DNA from 2 places in the Anaerobacillus sp. MEB173 genome. Region 2 is predicted to be linked to the other one. Evidence: riboswitches for the same ligand, from Rfam matches in the RefSeq annotation. Region 2 holds a riboswitch; the other holds the start of a gene.
What was found. Region 2 has a riboswitch for glycine ahead of glyA (serine hydroxymethyltransferase). Riboswitches for the same ligand answer to the same signal wherever they lie in the genome.
Positions count from the first base shown of each region.

Region 1: another riboswitch for glycine. It lies ahead of gcvT (glycine cleavage system aminomethyltransferase GcvT); the one in region 2 lies ahead of glyA (serine hydroxymethyltransferase).

Region 1 is NZ_JBJMAU010000002.1:152,900-159,178, reverse strand. It holds gene ACJ2A9_RS05185 (formate--tetrahydrofolate ligase) at 1-518, shown strand, start outside; gene ACJ2A9_RS05180 (YqhG family protein) at 661-1,461, opposite strand; gene ACJ2A9_RS05175 (DEAD/DEAH box helicase) at 1,448-3,136, opposite strand; glycine riboswitch at 3,298-3,391, shown strand; gene gcvT (glycine cleavage system aminomethyltransferase GcvT) at 3,671-4,768, shown strand; gene gcvPA (aminomethyl-transferring glycine dehydrogenase subunit GcvPA) at 4,785-6,128, shown strand; gene gcvPB (aminomethyl-transferring glycine dehydrogenase subunit GcvPB) at 6,125-6,279, shown strand, end outside.
Region 2 is NZ_JBJMAU010000001.1:503,750-510,028, forward strand. It holds gene sdaAA (L-serine ammonia-lyase, iron-sulfur-dependent, subunit alpha) at 1-36, opposite strand, end outside; gene ACJ2A9_RS02555 (serine dehydratase beta chain) at 36-557, opposite strand; gene glyA (serine hydroxymethyltransferase) at 575-1,825, opposite strand; glycine riboswitch at 1,984-2,066, opposite strand; glycine riboswitch at 2,070-2,172, opposite strand; gene ACJ2A9_RS02565 (amidohydrolase) at 2,286-3,509, opposite strand; gene ACJ2A9_RS02570 (small-conductance mechanosensitive channel) at 3,624-4,328, opposite strand; gene ACJ2A9_RS02575 (DUF5058 family protein) at 4,346-5,059, opposite strand; gene ACJ2A9_RS02580 (helix-turn-helix domain-containing protein) at 5,499-6,279, shown strand, end outside.

The sequences.
Region 1 (6,279 bases), on a different contig from region 2:
CGCATGCTGAAATTGAGTTAGTAAAAAGCTGGTGTGAACAGCAAAATGTTGCTGTGTCTGTTGCTGATGTTTGGGGATTAGGTGGTGCTGGTGCTGAAGATCTTGCTAGGACTGTCATAAAAACAATAGATGCAAAGACAAATCATTACTCGCCGCTCTATTCAAAGACAGATTCGATTGAAAGAAAAATTGAAACGATTGCCAAAAAAGTTTATGGTGCAAGTGGTGTTGAGTTTTCTATTAAAGCAAAAAAACAAATAGCATTATTTAAACAAAACGGGTGGGACCAATTACCAGTATGTATGGCAAAAAATCAATATTCATTATCTGATAATCCAAAGCTTCTCGGTCGTCCTGAAAATTTTGTAATTACAATTCGAGAATTACGGCCTTCCATTGGTGCAGGCTTTATCGTAGCTCTGACTGGGGATGTTATGACGATGCCTGGACTGCCTAAGCAACCTGCTGCATTAAAAATGGATGTTGATCAGGATGGAAAAGCAATCGGATTATTTTAAAGAATTACACATAACCGTTTAAAAACAGGATGTCTCAAAAGTAAAGTAACAGTCACCTCGACCGCAAAGTATAGAAGTTATTTAGTGAGGAAAACTCTATATTCTGTATGCGTTCGAGGAGAGCTGTCACTTATGAACATCCTCATTTAAATGAGGACTGTTTTGTTAAATAAAACATCCCGCCATTAATGATGTCGACATTGATTTTGGGTTCATACTGAATTTTTAACGCTTCTTTTTCGACGTGATAACATTCTGGTTTTTCCTCAGTGCCTTCATAGAAATGATCAAGTAAGGCTTGATCATCAGTCCATCGTTTTTTTGCTTCTGATGCCCATAAATGGTCATCACGATCAATGATATCCCTAATTACATTTTCTAACCGTTTTAACCCGCTTTTTGGAGTAATAATTGGTGTTAAGGTAAAACAGTAGTCAGGTATTTTCGGAGTTAAAGACAGTTGAGATAAATGATTGTGGAATTCCGAAACCACTTGTCCGCTAATTAAATGGAGCCCAAGTGATAAGATGGTATCCTTCTTCCTGTCACATTCATACGATATTTTTGTATTTAAACAAAGCCATGGCTGTAACGGTGTTGATTGTCCACTCACCTGATCTGTTTCTTCATAAAGACGGATAAAAGACCCAAGCTGCTTGGCCGACTGAAAAATTTGATGCAGTCTAGGTGAGCCAAAATGGATCAGTTCGCCTTTTAAGTCCTCAGCTACTTTGTTTTGGTCAATAATCAATGTCATTTTCATTGGATTGGGAGTTCCACCAGTTTTCTCGAGGTAATGCCAATAAAAAGGTCGGTTCATGAGTGCTTTATCCAATTCAATTGTTAATTGAACTTGTATATGGGCATCACTTCCATCAATAATCTCACAATGATTTGCTTGAAAATAACGCTCTACATAGTCACGAATTTCATGTTGCTGCATTTGTTTTACACTCGCTTTCCTCAAGCTGACTATTTAAAAGAGCAGATAAATTATCCATTTTTATTTTCATCTCTCCCTCGCTTTCTGAACGAATGAGAATATCCGTAATATGGTTTTCTATTGTTGATAGATCGAGTTTCGTGAGAATTTCATCCAATTCACCAATGACTTTTTCAAAAAGGTTAATTTTTTCATAGAGCAATTGAAGGATATGCTGTTCAACTGTATCTTCAGTAGCGAAATTATAAATATGGACATCACTTTCTTGACCAAGCCTGTGAATACGTCCGATTCGTTGCTCGATTCTCATTGGGTTCCATGGTAAATCATAGTTAATGATATGATGGCAGAACTGGAGATTGATTCCCTCTCCGCCTGCTTCTGTTGCAATTAATACTTGTGCCCGATCTTTGAATAATTGTTTCATCCAGTCTTTCTTACTACGCTTAAATCCACCACGAAATGGTACAGATGTAATCCCATGTTGACTTAAGAACCATTGTAAATATAATTGAGTAGCACGATATTCTGTAAAAATTATCACTTTATCATTTATGTTCTGGATAATTTCTAACGCTTTTTCCGCTTTAGAATTACGCGTAATCTTTTCTATTTTACTCATCAATGTTTTAATAATCGTTTGGGCATACGAATTTGGATCTAGCTTTTCTGACATCCCTTTTAATGTCATAAATGCAGCTTCACGACTGCTGCAAATTTCTCGCTGTAAAGTAAGTAATGAGAAGTGACTCTTTAATAGTAAATGATCCTCTGGGTTCTCACTATGCTTTAGTGATGTTAACGTGTTATAGAGATCACGTTCTTCCTCACTAAATGTAATTGGTACTGTTTTTACAATTCGTTTTGGCCAGTCGATTCCTGTTTCTTCACGACGATTGCGAACCATTACCTTGCTTACTAGTTCTCGTAACTGCTCATCATTTTTTGGTGAGCGTTCACTTGAACGGTACGCCTTATCAAAAGTTGATTGATCTCCCAAATGTCCAGGTTTTAAAAGAGATACAAGATTAAAGATTTCCTCTAATTTATTTTGTACAGGCGTAGCAGTTAACAGTAAACAAAACTTTTTCTTTAAATGTTGAACGAATTCATAATTTTTTGTTTTGTTATTCTTTAATTTATGTGCTTCATCAATAATGACGAGGTCATAATTTTGTTTCATAATAATATCTCTGTGAGGATTGCGTTTTGCTGTATCCATCGATGCTACGACAACATCGCATTGTTCCCAAACATAGCTTTTCTTTTGAGGTACAGCTGGAATATAAAATTTTTGATTTAACTCGATTGTCCATTGCGAGACGAGAGAAGCTGGAACTAGGATTAATACTTTTTTTACGAGATTACGTATCATGTATTCTTTCAAAATCAGACCAGCTTCGATCGTTTTTCCGAGTCCTACTTCGTCCGCTAAAATCGCTTTACCATTCATCTTTTCAATAACGGTATTGGCTACTTCAAGTTGATGGCGGTAAGGTTTTAAGTCAGGCAAATGCTTTGGCGCTTGGAGACCATGAAATTCAGGTATGGACAAATGCTCTTCAGCTTCTAATGCTAATTTATAGAGGTCCCAATTTGCCCAAGGACCATCTTCTTCGATATGTTTAATAAATTGCTCTTGCCATTCTGTGTTGAAATGTATTGTAACAGTCATATTCCCTCCTCCTTCCAATCATTAGAGTATTGCCAATGTTGAATAAGAAATGGTAGGATATTAAATGAATATAGAATGTAGTATAAACAAGAAAGTATTAAATCATGTGTTTTATCACTTTCTATTGCTATATTTAGTGTTTTTTAATTACATATTGGCGGATGATAATAAGGGGAGAGATTACCTGATAAGGTAACGCCGAAGGAGCAAACATGGGAATGTGAATCTCTCAGGCAAAAAGACTCTTGTTTGACGCAACTCTGGAGAGAGTTTTTATAGCTTACTATTTACTATGAAAACCACCCACGAGGAAATTTCTTAAGTTTATGCTGATTTAAGAAAGAAACTTTCTGGTTACAGGACAGAGAAATACATTTTACTAGTGTATTTCTCTGTCTTTTTTTATGTTTTTTTATGTTTTTTTGTATGTGTTGACTTTTCGTCAAACATAATAAAGGCGACTATAGTAATCATTACACCAGGAATTTTCATAATCTTTTAAAGCTTTTTATCATTAAATTTGGAGGTATTTGTGTGACTGAATTAAAAAAGACACCACTCTTTGATGTATATAAAGAGCACGGGGCAAAAACAATTGATTTTGGTGGTTGGGATTTACCAGTACAATTTTCAAGTATAAAAGAAGAGCATGAAGCAGTTCGTTCTTGCGCAGGATTATTCGATGTATCACACATGGGCGAAGTCGAAGTGAAAGGGGAAAATGCTTTAGTTTATCTTCAACGTTTAATGACAAATGATGTGTCGAAGCTTAAACCCGGAGCTGCTCAGTATACAGCAATGTGTTACGAAGACGGTGGAACAGTGGATGATTTATTAATATATAAAAAAGATGAAGATGACTATTTACTTGTCATTAACGCCTCAAATATTGAAAAAGATGTAAGTTGGATGGAATCACATCTTATTGATGGGGTAACGGTTATGAATATTTCAGATGAAATTGCCCAAATTGCCCTTCAAGGTCCAGTAGCAGAGAAAGTGTTACAAACACTAACAGAAACTCCATTAGAAGAGATTGGGTTCTTTAAATTTAAAGATGATGTAAATATCAATGGAGTGAAAGCACTTGTATCTCGTACAGGTTACACAGGAGAAGACGGCTTTGAGATTTATTGTCATAAAGAGGATGTTCAACAGTTGTGGAAGGATATATTGGAGGCTGGAAAGAATGAGGGGGTTATTCCTTGCGGTTTAGGTGCAAGAGATACACTTCGATTTGAAGCCAAACTTCCGTTATATGGGCAAGAATTATCGAAACATATTACTCCACTCGAGGCCGGTATCGGATTTGCTGTTAAGACAGATAAAGTCGATGATTTCTTTGGGAAAGATGTACTGAAAAAGCAAAAAGAAGAGGGTTTAGCAAGAAAGCTAGTCGGGATCGAAATGATCGATAAAGGAATCCCAAGAACAGGTTATGAAGTGTTTGTTGGAGAACAGAAGATCGGTGAGGTGACAACTGGTACACAGTCACCAACATTAAAAAAGAACGTCGGTCTGGCACTTCTTGATATCAATTTCACTGCTATAGGCACTGAAGTTGAGGTTCAGGTTCGTAAAAAGCGTTTAAAAGCACAAGTTGTAAAAACACCTTTCTACAAGAGAGGGTAATAAGGGGAGATTACAAATGAGTTATCGTTATTTACCAATGACAGAGCAAGACCAAAAAGAAATGATGGATACGATTGGTATTCAATCAGTTGAAGAACTTTTTGCTGATATTCCTGAAAAAATTCGCTATAAAGGTCAATTAAACATTGAGAAGGAACTGCCGGAGCCTGAATTAGTTAACTATCTGCAAGGTTTAGCTGGTAAAAACGTCAATACGAAGCAATATCCAACTTTTTTAGGTGCTGGAGTATATGATCACTATATTTCATCAGTTGTCGATCATGTCATCTCACGTTCAGAGTTTTATACAGCGTATACACCCTATCAGCCAGAGATTTCTCAAGGTGAACTGCAAGCGATCTTTGAGTTCCAAACTATGGTTAGTGAGTTAACAGGAATGGATCTGGCAAATGCCTCAATGTATGATGGGCAAACAGCTTTAGCTGAGTCAGCAATGCTAAGTGCTGGTCAAACAAGACGTAAGAAATTGATTGTATCAAAAGCAGTTCATCCTGAAGCAAGAGCCGTATTACACACAAGTGCAAAGGGACAGAATCTCACTGTTGTTGAAGTAGATGTTGAAGCTGGAGTTACAAATTTAGCAGCGTTAAAAGATGAAATTGATAACGATACAGCTTGTGTCATTGTACAATATCCAAACTTCTTTGGGAGCATTGAAAATCTTCAAGAGATTGAAGAAATGACACATGCCCAGAAAGCGATGTTTGTTGTTTCAAGTAATCCATTATCATTAGGATTGTTAAAGCCACCAGGGCATTTCGGTGCCGATATCGTTATCGGTGATATTCAACCATTTGGAATACCAGCACAATTTGGTGGACCACACTGCGGCTTTTTTGCGACAACAAAGAAGTTAATGCGTAAAGTTCCAGGGCGTCTAGTTGGTCAAACAACTGATGATCAAGGGCAACGTGGATTTGTTTTAACATTGCAGGCACGTGAACAACATATTCGCCGTGATAAAGCGACATCAAATATTTGTTCTAACCAAGCGTTAAATGCATTGGCATCTTCTGTTGCGATGAGTGCACTTGGCAAAAATGGTGTCAAAGAGATGGCTAAGCAAAACTTACAAAAAGCTCATTATGCAAAAGAACAAGTACTAAACAACGGTGTTAATGTAGTGTTTAATCAACCTTTCTTTAATGAGTTTGTTGTAAAGCTAGATAAGCCAGTTCAAGACGTTAACAAACAATTATTACAACAAGGAATCATTGGTGGTTATGACCTTGGACGTGATTATCCTGAATTAGATGGTCATATGTTAATAGCTGTTACTGAACTTCGTACGAAAGAAGAAATTGACATATTAGCAAAAGCTTTGGGGGGTTTACAATGAGTAAAGATCAAGCATTAATTTTTGAGTTAAGTAAGGCTGGACGTACCGGTTATAGCTTATCGGAATTAGACGTACCAGAAGTTGCAGTAGAAAAGGTAATCCCTGACATGTTTATCCGTACAGAGGATGCAGAGCTCCCAGAAGTTTCAGA
Region 2 (6,279 bases):
AATTTCAATAAGCTCACTCATTGACCGGATTTCCATCATACAACACCCTTTAGAACAGTTTCTTTCTTCATGTCTTGATGGAAGCATGCTACAAGCGTCGATATACTATCGCTTGAGCTCAACCGGATATCTTTCATCTCATCGTTAATCATAAAGATTTTTGATAAACCTCCACCTAACGACACACCACCAACTTTAACTTCAATGTTTTTACGTTTTGCCGATATAACCGTTGTATTCGGGTGATCAAAATACGGACAACTCTCTTCAAGTTGAAGCCTATAGTATAGTCCATTGTGATGAGTCATTTCGATGGCATGTTTTATCCGGGAATCATCTGTATCCATTCCAAGCAATCCACCTAGAATCGCTTTATCTGTTCCATGTCCTTGATGTGTTTCTGCAAAGGAGCCGTAGAAAGTAATTTCTGCTTTTTCAGGACATCCATCCAAAAGTTCGTGAACAAACTTACCAATTGATACGACACCTGCAGTATGAGAACTCGATGGTCCAACCATAATTGGACCAATAATGTCAAAACAACTTTGAAATTCCATGAGTGATTGCTCCTTTCTTACACATTGATTGGTTGTTGAAATAATGGATAGGCACCACAAATGGCTTTTGTTGTTTCCTTTGCCTTTGCTAAAACCGTTGAATCCCCTTTACTCTTCAATACATCTGCGATTACTTTAGCGATTTTCTCCATTTCATCCTTTTTCATCCCGCGTGTTGTTAATGCAGCAGTTCCCATGCGGATTCCACTTGTAACAAAAGGACTTTGCGGATCAAACGGGATCGTATTTTTGTTCACTGTAATACCTGCTTCTTCTAGCAACTTCTCCGCTTCTTTTCCAGTTAAGTTCCACGGACGTACATCAAGTAATACAATATGGTTATCTGTTCCTCCTGAAACTAGGGCTGCTCCTTCTTTCTTTAGAGCTTCACCAAGTGATTCGGCATTTTCGATGACCTGTTTGGCATATTCTTTAAAGCTTGGCTGTAACGCTTCTTTGAAGGCAACTGCTTTAGCCGCAATAATGTGCATCAATGGCCCGCCTTGGATACCTGGGAAAACCGCTTTATTAATTTGTTTAATGATCTCTTCATCATTTGTTAAAATGATACCGCCGCGAGGTCCGCGTAATGTTTTATGCGTAGTACTTGTGACAACGTCAGCATAAGGAACTGGTGATGGGTGTAATCCTGCTGCAACAAGACCTGCAATATGTGCCATATCCACCATTAGCTTCGCACCAACTTGATCAGCAATTTCTCTAAACCTTGCAAAATCAATCTTTCTTGGATATGCACTTGTACCAGCAATAATTAATTTTGGTTTTTCTTTTTTGGCTATTGTTTCAAGCTCATCATAATCAATCAGCTGAGTATCTTCTCTCACCCCGTACGATACAACATCAAACCATTTTCCTGACATACTTACTGGACTTCCATGTGTGAGATGTCCACCATGCGATAAATTCATTCCCATCACTTTATCACCTGGTTGAAGTAAGGCAAAAAATACAGCTGTATTCGCCTGTGCTCCAGAATGAGGCTGGACGTTTGCGAATTTGGCTCCAAATAAAGTAGTCAACCGGTCAATCGCCGCTTGTTCTGCAAGATCAACGTATTCACAACCACCATAATAACGTTTTCCTGGATAACCTTCTGCATATTTATTTGTCATTACACTCCCCATGGCTTCTAATACGTCTGAACTTACAAAATTCTCAGATGCAATTAACTCCAATGTGTTATGCTGACGTTTTTTTTCACTTTCTATTGCTTCGAAAATAACTGAATCATTTTGTTTTAAACTCATTCAAATCCCTCCTAAATTTTTAAAACACCTAACTTATCTATCTGCTACACTTTTTATCCATGAAAAAAAGGACAGGAAAGGTAGCTCACTCACTACCTTTTCTGTCCTTGATTGCAAACAAAAAGGACAGAAAAAGATAGTTTATTTTCGCTACCCTTCTCTGTCCTTTTACCTGAGAGTTTAACTTCATTATTATCGAAGTCTACCCCTTTGGTGGCGTTTAATTACGCGCTCTCCAGAGGTGCGTCCTGTTGTAGTTCTTCTACCTGAGAGATTTGTCCCAAGGGTCTTTTTGGAACTTGCTCCTTCGGTGTGCACTTACTTATACACTCTCCTACAACCATCATCCGCAATCTATTCATTTTTTGATTAAGTTTAGAATAACGACTTAATTTACGACTGTCAACTATATTTTCCTACTATTTTTATTTTTCTAAAAAGAAATAATATTATAAAAGAATTATTTTATTTCAATTGTTTTTTCAAATTGAGAATAATTATATTGTTCAAAATAACTACACACAACGTGTCCAACTGATTTTGCCGCAACCAAAAGGGAGTCTTCATCAATATCGAACTTCGGATGGTGATTAAAATAGACTTTTTCTACTCCTTTTGGTTTACAGCCAATATAAAAGAATGTTCCAGGAATCTTTTCTAGGTAGTAAGCAAAATCTTCTGAACCGGAAAACTTCGGAAATTCAATCACTTGTTTTATATCTAGGTCGTCCACCTTTTCAAGTGTTGATTTTACAAATTCAGTAATTTCCGGGTGATTATATAAAGGCGGATAATCATTAACATACGTAAAATCGCACTCTACCGCAAATTCAGCTTCGATTCCTTTCACAATTCGGTGCATTTCTGTTTCAATGATTTGTCTTGTCTCAACTGACATATAACGAGCATCACCTTCAAGTTCAACACGATCTTTAATAACATTTCGGGCGCCTTTCCCATCAAAAGATCCCACCGTAATTACACCAGTATCAAACGGATTTAATCTACGGCTTATAATCGTTTGAATCGCTGTTACAAAATGTGCCCCAGCTACAATCGGGTCGTTCGCCAAATGTGGTGATGAACCGTGTCCGCCAGCTCCTTGAATACCTAGGTTAAAACCACTTCTCCCTGCCATCGAATACTCGCTGTTATAACCAACTGTTCCTGTAGATTCAGTAGGAAATAAATGAGTACCAAAAATATGATCCACATCATCAAGGATCCCTGAATCCAAAATACTCTTTGCTCCACCAGGTGGTGTTTCTTCGGCATGCTGATGAATAATTTTGATTGTACCTGATAAAGATGATTTCAATTGAATGAGACAATCAGCAAGTATCATCAAGTAAGCGGTATGTCCATCATGTCCACACGCATGCATTACACCGTCATTTTTCGACTTAAATGGTACATCAGTCTCTTCTTTAATTGCCAGTGCATCAAAGTCTGCACGTAAAGCAATCGTTTTTCCCGGATTTTCTCCTTTAATTGTGACGACAATTCCATAACCATTACCGACGTTCCGTGCAATGTCTACATCTTTTCCCTCATAAAAATTGGCAATATAATTAGCGGTATTTGCCTCTTTAAACGAAAGTTCCGGGTATTGATGCAAATACCGTCTAATCGTAATCATTTCTTCTTTTCGTTCTTCCAGCATTTTCATTAATTGTTCCTTCATAAAAAAGTTTCCCCACCTTTGATTATGAATAATTTAGTTCTAAACGTTGTAAGTGTAAGAGGAAAAGTGGATGTAAAGATAATCATGAAAAAATGTCCCTTCCTCTAAAAAACGTTATACAGGCATTTTTGCTTCGTTTCTCTTTTCTAAGAAGAGGCAAATCGTTATTGTCAAAATGATGCATAGTAACATTTTCATATAAACAACCAGTGCTGTCAGATTAATTACAAATCCTATCACAAGTCCAATCACACCATAAATTGGCTTTTTCATCGCAAACTGAGCTAATACCCCACCAAAGATCGCTGGTAAAATAAACGGAAACACTTGTTGTATATGCTCTGGTATTCTTGAAACCAGCATGGCTCCTACCAAGATCATTGGAATTAGAAACACTTTGTTTACTAATGATGCAGCTCCTATTGCAAGTGTCGCTGCTATTTCTCCTTTCTTGGTTCCTGGCTCTGCACCAATTGAATTTTGGGCTGCTGCAGCAGCTGGCAGACACATGTTTCCTACATTACCTGTCAGAAAACTAATATAAGTACCCGAAACACCCAAAATAGTATAATACATGATTGGTTCAAGCACCCAAACAACAGCAATAATTCCTGCATAGGCGAGAAATCCACTCAAAATAACATTCCAACCAGGATGATGTCCTAAGAAAAATGAAAGAACGACCGGCAACGATAACGATAAGATTATCGCGGCCCAAACTGTCAATCGACCCCAAAAATGAGCTCTTTTATGAAACTGTTCCATTGCAGAACTACTAGTCCCGCTAACTGTTGTCTCAATTGTTTCTTTCAAACCCATAATTTATCCCCCCGTCATTAGATAATGATAAAGTAACCCACAACTAAGCTGGCAAGAATCGATAGGCCAAGGGACCATTCGCGTATCCAGTTTTTCTGCAGCTTATCCGCTAATGCAGTTAAAACAAACATTGTTATACTCGCTGTCAGTACAGCTACAATATACTCAAATCCTTTAACCATTTCAGCACTTGCTAAATTCCCGAATGCAGCTACCATTGCAGCTGTGGCTATCACCATCATAAGCTTTTTATTTTTTTCATTTTTATTGATGATTTTCTTTTCAATCTTACTGATTGATTTCGTAGCCAATGCAACAAACAGTAACCAGCCTACCCCACCTAAACATAACGTCCAAACAACTGCTGTAAATGCCTGGGTATTAAAGCTCGTACTTCCTAATTCAGCACCATAAGCATTTGCACCTAGACTTGCACCAACCGATTCAATCGGGGCCGATCCAATAATTCCAATCCTCATCAACGTCAGGGGTTCTCCCAAAAACGGGATTAATGATAAGGCAACAATAATAATCGCAAATGAAGGGCCAATTGCCGAAATGGCTCCTGTTTTTATGGCGCTATTCACCTCACCTTTTGTCATGCCAATTTCTTTACTTGCATCTTTTGCTAACAGAATAAACTTAATCGCTTGAAAAATGACCACGCCTAAAACCATGAGTGCAATAACCCAAACTAAGAAACCACTAGCTAACCTCATAGCCTCTACCATCATCAGCACCACCTTTTCTTCTTTCATTGACAATTACCAGAAACCACGTGTACCCAAATACCAATTCAGGTCTTTCTCCAACATATTTTTTCACCCAGAAAGGATCTTCCCAAACACCTCCTTGATTGATAGCGTTTTCATAAATTACAAAAATGAAGTAGCGGGTTACAAACCCCGCTATAAATCAGGTTAAAATAGGAATTCAGTTTTTTCTAATCTAGGATGTTAAGACTTTAGGATTATGTTCTAGCCATAGTGGCGGTTCGTTTCAGCAAAGTAGTAAATTCTTATTATTCTATCGATACCATTTCTTAATTTTCTGTCTTTTCTTTCTACACTTTTTACTATACACTGGGGTTGGGAGTATTACAATGTGGTAACATACATAATAATAGATGATATAATGTATATTATCACATAACGATAGAAGGAGTTACATATGAACGCAACTGAGTACAGTCTATTATTTTTAAAAGATAAGTTGAAAAATAGTTCGTTTCAAGTGTGGGGATATAATCATTTCACGAATAATGAATACTTAATTCATAATAACGGAGATAACGAACCATCCCCCCCTTCAATTCACTCATCAAATGAGGAAGAAAGCTCATATAACATAGTAAAAGAAAGCAACCGAGTGGTCCTTTCTTATTTCTACCCAGAAGGAAACCAAGTGAATGTCTGTATTTATTTGCAATCAGTACCTTTATCTAAAGAAGAAATTCAGCATTTATATTACTTTTTCTACCTTTATCACACGAAAGAAATTATCGAAAGAAAAGATAATGAACTATACAATCTCGTCAATAGTATTCACTCAATAACCTCTAGTCTTGATCTTGATGAAGTACTTGAAAAAATTATAAGTAATGCACTTAAAGTTATTCCTTCAGCAGAAGCCGGGTTATTATTTCTTTATGATCAAACGAGTGAGAGGTTAACACCTAAAGCGCCTGTTGGATTCAATAACTCCATTTATAATATAAAATTTAAAGTCGGGGAATCAATTACTGGCAAAATTTTCGAAGACGGGAAAGGCAGAATATTCAATTCAAAAAAAGACGTATTTGAAGAAATGTCCAAATACAATATCTCAACAGAAAACTTTGATTATCTTACTTCGGGGAAATCTCCGGAAGCAGCAATGGGTGTACCTGTATCAATTGAAGACAAAAGAATTGGTGTAATGATTATTCATCAATGGAAGCAAAAAAAAGTAT